2 regions of the Lysinibacillus sp. KU-BSD001 genome follow, and region 2 is predicted to be linked to the other one. Evidence: predicted binding sites of a transcription regulator. Region 2 holds the regulator's gene; the other holds the start of a gene.

Region 1 (7,730 bases), on a different contig from region 2:
ATTTCCTGTGACAACTGCACCATAATATTGTAAGTCTTCCTCGGTTAACTGACCATCTTCTCTACTTAGTGTCTCATATAAGCGTTTAAACTCACCTTGCCAACGCGTTTTAAATTGTTGATTTGCTTCAATCGCGCCAATAAAGCGACGGACAGGCTCTTCTTTCATATCGCCATTTTCATCGAATAAAGAAAGTCCATAAACTGTATGCTCTGAACGAAGTAAATTGTCTAATACAATCACTTCACCGTTTTCATCTACATAATTATATTGAAAATCATCTGCATCTTCATTAACATCATCCACCCAAAGCCAAGTGAGTGTTACATTGTTTGAAATCATTGATTGCACCTCGTCAAATGTATAGCCCTGATCAAAAGATAAAGCAACTTCCATTACTTTGTCCTCCACCATATTATCAAGCAATGCTAAATCATTACGATATGTTTTATATTGCAAAAACGGGTAGAAAAACACCATTTCTCGCTGTCCTAATTCGTTATAGTGCTGTTTTTGTAAATCTCCTTCATGCAAAGTTGGACCAATTAGGATTGGTGACTCAATGCCTATTCGATTTAAATTTTCATCACGGAAGAGTCCATATCCGTACCTTTCTTGTCCTGTATAAACGACTTTCCCTTCAATTATTTTATAAGTGGTATAACGATTTTCTCCCCCTAAAATCCCTTGATAACGTTCAAGCTTTCCAATAAATTCATTCGGTGCAGATATTTCATGAAACCCTGTAGCAGAAAACTGCACTGGCCTTTCTAATTTATAGTTAATATTTCGATTCATAATTGTACCTACAATCATGACGACAACTAGAACTATAAGCGTAACCAAAACTGTTTTCCAATTGGCCCGTCGCTTCGCTTTTCTGATAGTTTTTTCCATTTTTTTGATATCGAAAATATCTTCTGCCTTATCGTTGCTCATATCCTTTTTCCTCCCAAATCTTTTTAAAACTTTTGCGCGCACGTTGTAAATATGTCTTCACGAGCGTTTCTTTTACGTCTAAAATCTCACTGATTTCTTTATACGATAGTTCCATGTAATACTTTAAAATGAGCAGTTGTTGAAACTTGGGCTGAAGTCCCTGCAATGCTTCTACCAATTCATTTGCCTGCTCTTTCATCAATAAATCGCTCTCTACATGTTCAAAAACTGTTTTTAAACGTTCCAAGTCATCATGATTTAACCTGACAACGGATTTATTTTTGTTATAAAGAGAATAATAGCGATGAATCGCTACCTTAAACATCCACGCCCGCATTTTCTCTGGTTCAATTTGTTGGATACATTCTATTGTTTTTATAATCATTTCTTGCGTAATGTCTTCGGCATCTTCTTTCGTAGCCCCAATTTTGATCAAATATTTAAATACCACTTTTGCATGTTCAAGGAGTAATTGCTCCCATTCATTATTCAAAACCTCACCAACTTTTAGCTATCCATTTTTAGTTCATAGTGATCACTCACCTATATAACAATTGTAAAAGAAAAAAGTATACATTTTTTGCTAATTTTTTTAAAATAAAAAACACTCCTTTGAAATCATATCCAAAGGAGTGTTTTTCTTGACTTTTTTAAACTATCTCGGCTTTTTTATAAACCACATTTTAGCTGTGCACCGCAGTTTGTACATGTGTTACAGCCGCCCATTTCTTCTACCGTACCTTGACGACAAACTGGGCAAGTGTTCCCTACTTCCGAACCAATTGTTACATCTGTTTGAGTTAACGGCTTAATCGTATCGACTAATACAACTGCACGTTTTACTTCTTCCTCTTGTTGTTTTAACTCTTCAAACTCCAGTTGCTCATCTGTATGAGATTCCTCTGCTTTCAGTGTTAAAACTTGTGTATCACGACTTCCATCGACGTATACTGTGCCACCTTTTGCACCACCGCGATATAGACGTTCATACACTTTTTCTACTTGCTCCACTGTATAACCTTTTGGTGCATTTACTGTTTTCGAAATCGATGAATCAATCCAGTTTTGGATAATACATTGTACATCTGCATGTGCCTCTGGTGTTAATTGCATAGAAGATATGAACCAATGCGGTAAATTATTTTCATCTACACCTGGATTTGCTGCTAAGTACTCTTGTACAATTTCCGCTTTTACCTCGATGAATTTCCCAAGGCGTCCTGAGCGGTAATATGTGAAGCTGAAATATGGTTCAAGCCCCGTAGCAACGCCTACCATTGTACCTGTGCTCACAATTGTTACTCTCTATATACTAGAGGACGGGATTATTAGTACCCGTTCCATATGTCGCCATATGGGTCAGACTATATCATCAACCATTTTTTCATCTAAATCATCCCCAACTTGTTTTATTTAATTATAAAACAAGAACTGATGTTCCAAGGTTGAACTGGTTGCTCGGCATGTAGTCGTTGAGGGGTCAGCCACGACTTCCCTGCGGATTGTCTGGTAGGTTAAAAACCAACACTTTTACATTTTTACCGTTTGATAGCTGGCAAAGCTAGGTAGTAAAAGATACGCCAGAGTTTCCCGCATATAGCCAAGTTTACGCTACATTCTTACAAATGTAGGGGGCAACAATTTTACCCGTAGGTGCAACAGTTAGTAAGTGCGAGTTGCGGATACCATTCGCTAGTACGCCTTGACGAATATGATTCGGCATCTTCTCCATAAAGCCTGTATGAATAAACGCTTCACGTAAACGTTTTGTTTCTTCTTCTGTTTCGCCTTGTAAGAACGGGAAGCTGCCACGCTCTTGCCCAAGTTCGATGGATGCTTCATATGCTGCAACGGCAATCGTTTTGAAAATCTCATCGACAAGCTGATTGCCTTCTTCTGAACCGTATTCCTTTTCACAGTAAATAAGTAAATCGGCTAGCCCCATGACACCAAGTCCAACACGGCGTTCACCAAGTGCTTGTTTACGGTTTTCTTCTAAGAAGTACGGCGTTGCATCGATAACGTTATCTTGCATACGTACGCCTACTTTCACTGTTTGGCGTAACGCTTCGTAATCTACTGATTTTGAATCTTTCACTGCAAACTGAGCTAAGTTTACAGCTGCTAAGTTACACACTGAATATGGTGCAAGCGGTTGCTCACCACACGGATTTGTCGCTACAACTTGTTGACCATATGCTTTAGCATTTGTCATTTCATTTGCATTATCGATGAAGAAAATGCCTGGCTCTGCCGCGTATGTTGCACAAATATTGATTAAGTTCCATAATTCACGCGCCTTGATTTTACGGTATACGCGAACGCCATAACCTAGTCGTTCCCACTCACGTACATCGCCAACTTTGTGCCATTCTTCATTGTAAATCGCCATTTCTTCCGGTGTATAGTTCGCTACATCTGGGAAACGCAATTCAAAATCTAAATCATTTTCAACAGCATGCATAAATTCATTTGTTAATGTGACAGAAATATTGGCACCTGTTAAGAATTCTGAATTATGAACAGAGTATGTCCCACCATCACGTAGCTTTGCTTCTGCATCACGAATGATCGCATCGCTAAATCCACCTAAACCTTGGATGTTTTTATAATTCACAATCCCTTGATACATCGCTTCATCTTGTGGCGATAAAGGCTTGAATTTTAACTTTTCTTTTGCTAGACGAATGATGGACTCGTCCGTTGTATTTTCCATTAAGTAACGAAGAATACGTGGATTTTGCATTTTTGAAATAATGAATTCTACGATATCTGGATGCCAATCTGCTAGCATAATCATCTGGGCACCACGACGAGAACCACCTTGCTCAACCAAGTGCGTCAGTTTGGCAATATCATCAAGCCAACTGACAGAGCCACTTGATTTACCATTAACACCGCGCGCTAATGTGTTGCGTGGACGAAGTGTTGAACCATTCGTCCCTACGCCACCTCCGCGGCTCATAATTTCCATTACTTGCTTGCGGTGATCACTAATCCCTTCACGTGAGTCTGCCACAAATGGCATTACATAACAGTTAAAGAATGTGACATCCGTTTGCGAACCTGCTCCGTAAATAACACGCCCTGCAGGAATGAATTTTAAGCTTACGAGCTGTTCATAAAACTTTTCAAACCATTCTTGGCGCAGTGCTGCCGTTTTTTCAACAGCCGCTAAACCTGTCGCATTACGCTTGGCAATTTGTTCATAATAAATTTCAAGCGGTTTTTCAATAATATCCAATGAACGAGTAATAATTCCTGTTGACTGTTCTTTTTCGTCTTCTAGTACATGACGGAAATCTTCCTCGATTAAGATATCTGCTGTTTTTGTTTCAGTATTAATGGATTGAACGATTCCAAGTCCACGTGCCGGGAATTTTGGGTCTTCTTTGACAGTTAACACAACAAAATCGCCTGACTTTAACGTTTTCTTTTCCGTATCCTTAAATGAATAACGGTCAATCATCACAAGACGTGATACACCTTTATGCGTAATATGCATGTCCGGTGTAATCGGATGCACTTGCGGGAATTGCTCAATATCTTTGTTGAGCTGATCTACTTGGATGGTTTGCTCTAGCACACTTTCCATCAACGAGCCCCCTCTTTAATTGTTTTAAATCTTTTCCATAATCATACCTATCCATAACAAAAAATACAAACCAAACACAAGATGTTGTGTTTGATTTGAGTATTTGTTTCTATATATATGGTTGTATTTTATGCACTTAGAAAAGATTACTACAGAATTATTTTTCAAACAAGGGCTTGATTTTTTTTATTTTATATTAAACCCGCTTATATCAACGTTTTGTACAAGGAAATTTTTTTCAAACAAACGTTCTACTTTCTAAAGTTCCATTCATCGTTTGCATACTTTTCCTTTTCTAACTGTTCTACGTATGCTAATTGCTCAGGTGTTAATTCATAAGGGATTAGCTCAATTTCTAATGCCGCTTGAAAACCTTGTTTAAAGGCTACTATACACTGTTCTACTGTAAATGGCTTGTCTACTAACCCATTGATTGCTACTGCCTTCTCAGGAAGCTTTACACGCATTTTTTCACGTATGGCTTCGCTTGAAAATTTAAACACAGATAATAACTTTTCTTCATCTAAATCGAGCAAAATCGCGCCATGTTGTAAAATAACACCTTTTTGACGCGTTTGTGCACTTCCCGCTACTTTTTTCCCTTCTACGACAAGTTCATACCAACTTGGTGCGTCGAAACAAACCGCACTTTTCGGGTTTTTTAAATCTTGTTGCTTTTCTTTTGTATCGGGCACACTAAAATACGCATCTAAACCGAGATTTTGAAATCCTTGCAATATCCCTTCACTTAGTACACGATATGCTTCTGTGACCGTTTTCGGCATATTCGGATAATCTTCTTCGACAATAATCGAGTATGTCAACTCATGTTCATGTAGTACCGCACGCCCCCCAGTTGGTCTTCTGACAAAACCTAACCCTTGACGACGTACTTCATCCAGATCAATATCTTTATGTACACGTTGGAAATATCCAATCGACAATGTTGCCGGATTCCATTCATAAAACCGAATAACTGGTGGAATCAACTTCTCACTATGCCAATTTAATAACGCTTCATCTAGCGCCATATTAAATGATGGACGACAAGGTCCCGAATTAATAAAATACCATTGTTTCATAATGTGCCTCCATGAAAGTATTTAGTAAACTTACTCGACGTATGCCCCGTTCTCTTTTATAATATATCTGATAGATAGAAAGGAGAAATTTTAACGTGCAACAAGTATTTATTACAATCGCCATTATCCTAGGTGTGATCATTGCTTACGTACTGATTAATTCATTCCGTTTGAAAAAGGCCGTAACAAATTTAACACAAGAACAGTTTATACAAGGCTATCGTAAAGCACAACTGATTGACTTGCGTGACCCAAAAGAATTTGAAGCAGGACATATCCTAGGTGCGCGTAACATTCCCATGACGCAACTAAACCAACGTCATAAAGAGATTCGATCAGACTTACCAGTATATTTATACTGCCAAAATACAGGTCGAAGTGCACGTGCTGCTTTAATGCTAAAGAAAAAAGGCTGTAATCAAATTTACCAATTACAAGGTGGTTTCAAAACTTGGACTGGTAAAGTCAAATCTAAAGCATAATCCTAAGCTCCCAATTTCGGGGGCTTTCTTATTTTATAGCAAAAGCAATTTTAACATGTAACCAAGTACATTGGTACAAAAATACGAAAAGTGATTATGTAATTTTAGTTTAAAACTTTTTTGTTTTGGAGTTTCTTCCTATTATATAGATAAGGTGTAAGAGGTCGAACAACCAGATAAAAGATGGATTGCCAATACACGGAATAAACCGCACAGAGTACTCTGTGCGGTTTTAGTATTATTGCTTTGTATAACGAAGTACGGGTGTACGTGCTGCACGAGTCTCATCAAGACGTGACACAACTGTCGTATGTGGTGCTTCTTGAACGATTTCTGGGTTCTCTTCTACCTCACGTGCAATTTGAATCATCGCATCACAAAATGCATCTAATGTTTCCTTTGATTCCGTTTCCGTTGGCTCAATCATAATACCTTCCTCTACATTTAACGGGAAGTACACTGTTGGTGGATGATAGCCAAAGTCAAGCAGACGTTTTGCAATATCTAATGTACGCACACCAAGCTTTTTCTGACGACGGCCTGATAACACAAACTCATGTTTACAGTGACGATTATATGGTAAGTCATAATATGCTTCTAGACGACGCATCATATAGTTTGCATTTAATACCGCATATTCTGTTACTTTCTTTAAGCCATCTGGGCCCATTGTACGGATATACGTGTATGCACGCACGTTAATACCAAAGTTACCATAGTAAGGCTTCACGCGACCGATTGATTGCGGACGGTTGTAGTCAAAGTGGAATTTCCCCTCTTCTGTTTTCACAAGTACTGGTTTTGGTAGGAACGGAATTAAGTCGGCTTTAACCCCTACTGGACCAGAACCTGGACCACCGCCACCGTGTGGACCTGTGAATGTTTTGTGTAAATTTAAGTGTACACAGTCAAAGCCCATATCGCCAGGACGTGCTTTTGACATTACCGCATTTAAGTTCGCGCCATCATAATACACCTTACCGCCAACTTCGTGAATAATATTGGCCATTTCTAAAATATTTTCTTCAAATAAGCCAAGTGTATTAGGGTTTGTTAACATAAGCGCTGCTGTATCAGGACCTACAACACGACGTAAATCCTCTAAGTCCACTAAGCCATCTTCATTCGACTGAACTGTAATGGTTTCAAAGCCTGCTACTGTAGCGGATGCTGGGTTTGTGCCGTGTGCTGAGTCTGGTACGATGACTTTATTACGATGCCCTTCACCATTTGCTTCGTGGAATGCGCGGATCATCATAAGTGCTGTCCATTCACCATGTGCACCAGCGGCTGGTTGCAACGTCACTTCATCCATCCCTGTAATTTCAACAAGTGATGTTTGTAAATCGTATAAAAGCTCCATTGCGCCTTGTGCTGTTTCTTCATCTTGTAGTGGATGCACGTTCGCAAAACCTGAGAAACGTGCTACAGCTTCGTTAATTTTTGGATTGTATTTCATTGTACAAGAGCCAAGTGGATAGAAACCTGAATCCACCCCGTGGTTACGGCGAGAAAGCGCTGTATAATGGCGCATAATATCTAACTCTGCTACTTCTGGTAATTCTGCTGCTTCTTCACGAACATAGCCCGCTGGTAATAATTCAGCAAGATCAACATCAGGTACATCTAAAG
Region 2 (7,730 bases):
TTGTTACTTCTGCTCTAATGTTGCTTAGGAACTCTTCAAAGCTGATTGTCTCAGAATCTTTCGAGCCGTAACGACGAACGTTTACGCCACCCGCTTCTACTTCTTTGTCCCCGATCACAAGCATGTACGGGATTTTCTTCATTTGTGATTCACGGATTTTGTAACCAAGTTTCTCTTCGCGGTCATCCATCTCAACACGAATACCTGCTGCTTGTAATTTCTCTTGAATTTTACGCGCATAATCATAGTGCACTGCGTTTGAAACTGGGATAATTGTAGTTTGCACTGGTGCTAACCAAGTTGGGAATGCGCCTTTATATTCTTCGATTAAGAAGGCTACGAAACGCTCCATTGTTGATACAACACCGCGGTGAATAACAACTGGTCGTTGCGGCTGGCCATCTTCACCAATATAAGTTAAGTCAAAGCGTTCTGGTAATAAGAAGTCAAGTTGGGCAGTTGATAGTGTTTCTTCTTTCCCAATCGCTGTTTTTACTTGCACGTCTAGCTTTGGACCGTAGAATGCTGCTTCGCCCTCAGCTTCGTAGTAATCAAGTCCAAGCTCATCCATCGCTTCTTTTAACATGCTTTGTGCTTTTTCCCACATCGCATCATCGTCGAAGTATTTCTCTTTATCTGCTGGATCACGGTAAGATAAACGGAATGAGTAATCGTTAAGATCGAAATCTTTGTATACCGCTAAGATTAGCTCTACAACTTTTTTGAATTCTGTTTTAATTTGATCTGGACGAACAAAAATGTGAGCATCGTTTAACGTCATCCCACGAACACGTTGTAAACCTGAAACAGCACCACTCATTTCATAACGGTGCATTGTACCAAGCTCTGCAATACGAATTGGTAAATGGCGGTATGAGTGTAAACCATTTTTGAATATCATCATATGATGTGGGCAGTTCATTGGACGCATAATTAATGTTTCATTATCCATTTCCATTGGTGGGAAAATGGAGTCTTGGTAGTGATCCCAGTGACCAGATGTTTCATATAATTTTTTCGAGCCTAGTACTGGTGTGTACACATGTTTATAGCCCAGCGCTAGCTCTTTATCCACGATATAACGCTCAATTGTACGGCGGATTGTCGCACCATTTGGTAACCAAAGTGGTAAACCTTGACCTACAGTTTGAGAAGTCATGAATAAATCAAGCTCTTTACCAATTTTACGGTGGTCACGTTCTTTGGCTTCTTCAAGCATTTGTAAGTGATGCTTTAACTCCTCTTTTGTGAAGAAAGCCGTACCGTAAATACGTTGTAACATTTTATTGTCTGAGTTACCACGCCAGTAAGCGCCTGCTAAAGATAATAGTTTGAACTCTTTTAATTTACCCGTTGATGGTACGTGTACACCACGACAAAGGTCAAAGAAATCCCCTTGGTAGTAGATCGATACTTGTTCACCTGCTGGAATAGCATCAAGTAATTCTAATTTATACTCATCGCCAACTTCTTCATAAATTTTTTGCGCTTCGTCACGTGATACGTTTTTACGCTCAATTTCAATGTTTTCAGCAATGATTTTTTTCATTTCTTTTTCAATTGTCGGTAAGTCTTCCGCTGTAATCGGTGTTGGCGAATCAATATCATAGTAGAAACCAGATTCAATCACTGGACCAATCCCTAATTTTGCATCTGGGAATACGCGTTTTACTGCTTGTGCTGTTAAGTGAGCCGTTGAGTGACGCAGGATTTCTAACGCTTCTGGTGATTTATTTGTAATAATTTCGATTACTGCATCTGCTTCGATTGGTGTTTTGGCGTCTACTAATGCACCGTTCACTTTACCAGCAAGAGCTGATTTTTTTAGGCCTGGGCTAATAGAGCCAGCAATGTCTAACGTAGAAATACCTTTTTCAAATTCTTTTACGTTTCCGTCTGGAAAAGTAATTTTAATCATTTCTGACATATAGATGTCCTCCTTGAATTATTGTTTGTGTCATCCATTCGAGATTGATCGGCGGGTTCAGATGAAATATCGGCGATTTTTAAATGTTATCAGCGAGTCCGAACAATATATGAGCGGATTTCATGCAATCTGACCAAATAAAAAAACGCCATCCCAAAAAGGGACGACGCGTATGCTCGTGGTTCCACCCTTCTTCCTTCCGAGAAAAATTCTCGAACGAAGCTCTAGGTCAGTTAACGTACTGAATAACGCCAGCGAATTGTCCTCGCTGAAGCTCCAAGGTAGTAAAATTTGCGTCGTACTAGGAAGCTCCCAGCCAAGGCTCCCCTCTCTACAAGTCGGTGCACAAATTCCGTGTCCTTTTCAAAGCATTTTGAGTTGTTTAATTACTAGGACAGTATACGCCTCGTTGTCAAAAAAATCAACTGCTAAAATGTTACGAATTTCGACGATTAATGCCTTCCATACAAATCGGTATTGTAATCGCCTTAATGCGCTCCATAATACGAGCAGCCTTTACAACTTCAATGTCTCCGCGCTGCGATTGCGCTAAATGATGCTCCAGTCCTGCATAATCAAAATTCGATGTAATAAACGTCGGTAATTGTTCACTCATACGGTAATGCATGATTGTCCCTAAAATTTCATCACGCGTCCATGCCGACATCGTCTCTGCTCCAATATCGTCTAACATTAATACAGGTGCTTTTTTTACATAATCAATCTTTTCGTTTAAGGTTTGATCTTGGATAGAATTTTTCATTTCACGTAAAAACTCTGGTACAAATACGACGACAGATTTTACTTTTAATGCAGCTAGCTCGTTCGCAACGGCGCCTAAAACAAAGGATTTGCCTACACCAAATTTACCGTATAAATAAAAGCCCTTTGATGGTAACTCACCTGTTGTTTTATATTGTGCAATAAAGTCTGCTGCTTTATGTGCAATCTCTAAACGCGATTGATCATCAATCATTAAATCTTTTAATGTGGCTTTTAAAACATCTTTCGGCATATACATACTCGAAATCATCGTCGCTGTTTCACGGTGCTCATCTTCACGTATTTTTTGCTCACAACGCACATACTTAATTTCAATATTTCCACGTAGCATATAAAGTTCAGGTACAAAGCCTGCTAGCATATTGCTACAACAGGCAGTCGATTGTGCACCACAACATGTAGCAGTTTGAGAAATAAATTCATCTAATTTCGATAAGCTTCTATCGATGACACTTGATGTTACATCATTTTCTATCACAAACTTTTGTACTTGTTTATTGTTTACAATTTCTTTTCGCATCGCCTCATATCGCTCTTGAAAGGATGGAATTTTTATACTTTTTAATGCTCGATTAATCGGTTCGATGTTAATTCACCTGCCCATCTTGTCCTAGCTTTTGGAGTATTTTTTGTCGTTCTGCTTCAAAGTCTACAGTTGCAGCTGTCGTTGGCGCTTGAGACGGCCCTTCATCACGCTTATAAAACCAATCTGGTACTTTTTCTTCACGTCCGCTCGCCTTTTTATAAACCTGCTTTTGTGGCGTATTCGCTTTTGATTCGTTTTCCGCCTTCCATTTGGCATATTTATCGCGTTCCTGACGGGCTAAATCCATCGCTTCTTTAGCGGTCTTTAAATTTTTTCGAATCCAGTGGTCTGCAATTTTTTCAACATATTTTGTTGGTAAACGCATGTCCGTAGTTAGCATAACGTATTCAAGTAATACATTCACTACACCTATTGGCATATTATGCTTCATGATTAAGTCTTCCGCTAACTGTACAGAAGCTGGAATTGGCTCTTTCCCATTATTAATATCACGTAACACTTGAATCGGTGGTGTATTTTCTAAATAATGCAACAGTTCCTGTTCTTTCGAGCGCTTTACTTCAGTAGATGCTTTTGATTGCTGCTCAAATGTTTTAGCTAATTTTGGTGCATCTTTTGAAATCGTAATTTTATAATAATCTGCTGCTGCCTTTTTCAAACGTTCTACCGGCAATCTCATTGTATCGTCTAACGCTAATACGACGACCTTCTGCATTTCAAGGGGTGATAATTTATATAAAAAAGCGAGCTTCGCAATGAGCAGACAAGTTTCAGCCGTCAGCGCACTTGAAGGCACGAGTTGCTCCGACAGTCCCGCACGTAACAACGCAAAATCAAATTGCTCATAATAAAACGGATAACCTTGCTCGATATCACGTTCGTCCAGAATATCTTGTGGCACATTCGTATGCACAGGTTTATATACATCTATAAAGGTACGGGTCACTTCGCTATATCCCCGTTTATCAACTTGCTTACAAAAACGATTTCGTAGCTTGCGATAAGCCTGCTCACCAATTTTACTAAATAAAAACATGGAGAGTAATGGATCGGCAAAAAAATCACGTGCTTCTAATGGCCGCACTAATTCGTAAATAAATGTACGACTATCCTGCTCATCCTTTCTCCATGTACGTAGTAAACCGATTGCTTCAAGTGCAATACGTGCCTCAAAAATGGTACGAACAGGCATACCAAGCACATTCATTAAATAATAATGTGTCATCGTACCTGTTGCATGATCTTCTCCTTCAGCCCAAAGCGTTAAATATAAACTAATGGGATCGGGTCCTGTTAACGGTTGATAAAACAACGTTAGTAACTGTCGTTCATTTGTTGATAAAGCTTGAGGGAGCGTAATTTCAAAATGATCCGTCGCGAGCAATTCCTTATACATATGAACCACTTGCTTCACTCCTCACTTCATTATTTTTCATTCGTTTGCTTTTGTAATATATCTTTTAGTTCATCAATAAAAACATTAATGTCCTTAAATTGGCGATAGACGGAAGCAAAGCGAACATAGGCTACCTCATCGATTTGGGATAAGCGGTCCATGACCATTTCACCAACGTCTTCTGAACGCACTTCTGGATTGCCGATACGGCGTAAATCCTTTTCAATTGATAACACTAAGTCTTCCAACACTTCAAGTGCAACTGGTCGCTTTTCACATGCACGAATCAGTCCACGCAATACTTTTTCACGACTAAATTCCTCGCGTGAGCCTTCCTTTTTAACAACTATTAATGGTGTCTCTTCAAGTTTTTCAAACGTCGTAAAACGAAAGCTACATGACTCGCATTCACGTCGACGTCGAATCTCCTTATTATCATCTACCGGTCTTGAATCAACAACGCGCGTACCATTGTATTGACAAGATGGACATCTCATATAAACATTTCTCCTGATTCATTTCGATTTAGTACAACTATTATAACAAATATTCTCGGATGAAAAACAGCTATCCATTTTGTTATTTCAAAAGCTTTCTTCTCAACGAAAGCTTATACTTCCCTACGAAAAAGAGGCTATCGCATAAAGCGGATAGCCTCTATTTTAGCCGATGAAAAAGTAACAATTCAATATACATATCAAAAAAACATCAGCTCGACCAAATTTCAGTCGAGCTGTGCCTTTTTAAATCAATTATGCTTTTACCTTAGCTAATTCATTTACTACTTTTCTCGCTAAGTCTACTACGCGAGCTGAATAACCCCACTCGTTGTCGTACCAAGCTAATACTTTTACTTTACGAGTGCCCATCACCATTGTTGTTAAACCATCAATTGTGGATGAGTAAGTTGTTGTATTGTAGTCAGATGATACTAATGGCTCCATTGAGAAGTTTAAAATCCCTTTCATTGGACCTTCAGCAGCTGCCACGAATGCAGCATTCACTTCTTCTACTGTTACATCTTTCTGTAAGTCTACTACTAAGTCAACTAAAGAAACGTTTGGTGTTGGTACACGAAGTGCCATACCGTGTAATTTTCCTTTTAACTCAGGTAATACTAAAGCTAATGCTTTTGCAGCACCTGTTGAAGTTGGAATGATAGAAGAAGCACAGTTACGTGCACGACGTAAGTCTTTGTGCGGATTGTCAATATTGTTTTGGTCGTTTGTATAAGCGTGAACAGTTGTCATTAAACCGTTCTCAATACCAAATGTATCATTTAATACCTTTGCTACAGGAGCTAAACAGTTTGTTGTACAAGATGCATTTGAAATTACATCATGCTTTGTAATGTCTAGTAAATTGTCATTTACGCCAAGTACAACTGTAATGTCTTCATTTTTACCTGGAGCAGTTAAAATGACTTTTTTCGCACCAGCTTCTAAGTGCATTGCCGCCTTTTCACGGTCGTTGAATTTACCAGTTGCCTCGATTACTAACTCTACGCCCATTTCTTTCCATGGTAATAATTTAGGATCACGTTCAGAAACAATTACTACACGTTTACCATTCACGATTAACGCATTCTCTTCTGTTTCCACAGTACCATTAAATGAACCATGGTTTGTGTCATACTTAATTAAGTGCGCTAATGTTTCAGCTGGGTAGCTAGCATTGATTGCCACTACATTTAAATCATCTTGAACAATAGCTTGGCGGAATACCATACGACCAATTCGGCCAAATCCATTAATTGCAATAGAAACTGTCATATTATAAAAAGCCTCCTGTAAATTAGGTTATCATTTTATTTATTATATACGGTGATTAGTATAACACATTCTTCAAAAAGATGAACATTATTCGTTAAATATTTTAAAGTTCTTATTTTCTGAAAATAAACAGGTGGACTCATCACGCAAAATGTAAGCACTTTAGTCCATATCGATGATACGTAAAAGAGGATGTTTAGGAATTTTCCTCTTCCTAAACATCCCCTAATCCATTATTAAATGATACCCCATTCTTTTAAAGCAGCTTCTAATTGTTGTGCGGTTGATTCAATACTTCGATTATTATAAATGACTACATCTGCCCCTTGTTCTTTGACTAACATTGGCAGTTGTGAGGCCATGCGTGCACGCGCCTCTTCTTCTGATAAATTATTTCGTTCCATTAAACGTTGCAGTTGAATATCTTCCTTGACAGAAACGACTAAAATTTTATCGACAAAATGTTGTAATTTACTCTCAAACAAAAGAGGGATATCCATTACAATATGTTTTTCGCCCTTCGCTACATATTCATCACGTTGACGAATCATTTCCGTTCGAATGGCTGGATGAATAATATCATTTAATATTTTTCGTTTCGCTGGCTCATGAAAAATAATTGCCCCAACCTTTTCGCGATCCATCGTCCCATCTTCTTGAATTACGTCTGCACCAAATGCTTGTGCAATTTGAGCAAGTGTTTCTGTGCCTGGCTCAACAACTTGTCGTGCAACTAAATCTGCATCAACAATCGGTAATCGGTAACCTGCTAGCATGTTAGCGACTGTACTTTTTCCACTTGCAATACTTCCTGTTAACCCAATAATCATCTACTGACACCCCTACTTTTGACAGCTTGGACAATACGTTGATGTGCGCCCTGCAATCACAACGGCCTCTGTCTCATTGTGACATACTAAGCATACTTTTTTACTGTACATTTTTAAACGATCTTGCATGTTTCCTGCCCCACCATTGACACTGCGATAATCGGAAATCGTTGACCCACCATTGTCAATACTTTCGCGAAGTACCGCACAAATAGCTTCAAACAATTCCACTTTGTGTTCCTTACTAATTTGACTCGTTTTACGTGTTGGCAGAATTTTCACGGCAAATAAGCTTTCCGTCGCATAAATATTACCACAACCTGAAATTACTTGTCCGTCCATAATGACCTCTTTTATTGGCTTATTGGCATATTTCGGCTTTTCACATTTGGCTAAAAAATAATCACACGCATCCTGGTCAAATGGCTCTGGTGCCATTAACGTCAGTGGCGGATGATCTGCAATTTCCTTCACA

The links. Region 2 encodes NrdR, which represses ribonucleotide reductase genes. Its sites were predicted from a motif close to AACACNATATATNGTGTT; they were not measured.
Region 1: the regulator NrdR is predicted to act here: its motif matches at 4,608-4,625, upstream of AAGS61_RS11775 (vitamin B12-dependent ribonucleotide reductase).

The regions. Positions count from the first base shown of each region.
Region 1 is NZ_JBDQZI010000007.1:41,111-48,840, reverse strand. Features, by position in the region: gene AAGS61_RS11790 (anti sigma factor C-terminal domain-containing protein) at 1-939, opposite strand, end outside; gene AAGS61_RS11785 (RNA polymerase sigma factor) at 926-1,432, opposite strand; partial or broken gene AAGS61_RS11780 (response regulator SirA) at 1,609-2,229, opposite strand; gene AAGS61_RS11775 (vitamin B12-dependent ribonucleotide reductase) at 2,546-4,534, opposite strand; gene AAGS61_RS11770 (lipoate--protein ligase family protein) at 4,786-5,616, opposite strand; gene AAGS61_RS11765 (rhodanese-like domain-containing protein) at 5,712-6,098, shown strand; gene gcvPB (aminomethyl-transferring glycine dehydrogenase subunit GcvPB) at 6,337-7,730, opposite strand, start outside.
Region 2 is NZ_JBDQZI010000003.1:190,416-198,145, reverse strand. Features, by position in the region: gene thrS (threonine--tRNA ligase) at 1-1,927, opposite strand, end outside; gene dnaI (primosomal protein DnaI) at 2,364-3,296, opposite strand; gene AAGS61_RS06300 (replication initiation and membrane attachment family protein) at 3,298-4,653, opposite strand; gene nrdR (transcriptional regulator NrdR) at 4,683-5,150, opposite strand; gene AAGS61_RS06290 (glyceraldehyde-3-phosphate dehydrogenase) at 5,406-6,425, opposite strand; gene coaE (dephospho-CoA kinase) at 6,662-7,255, opposite strand; gene mutM (bifunctional DNA-formamidopyrimidine glycosylase/DNA-(apurinic or apyrimidinic site) lyase) at 7,268-7,730, opposite strand, start outside.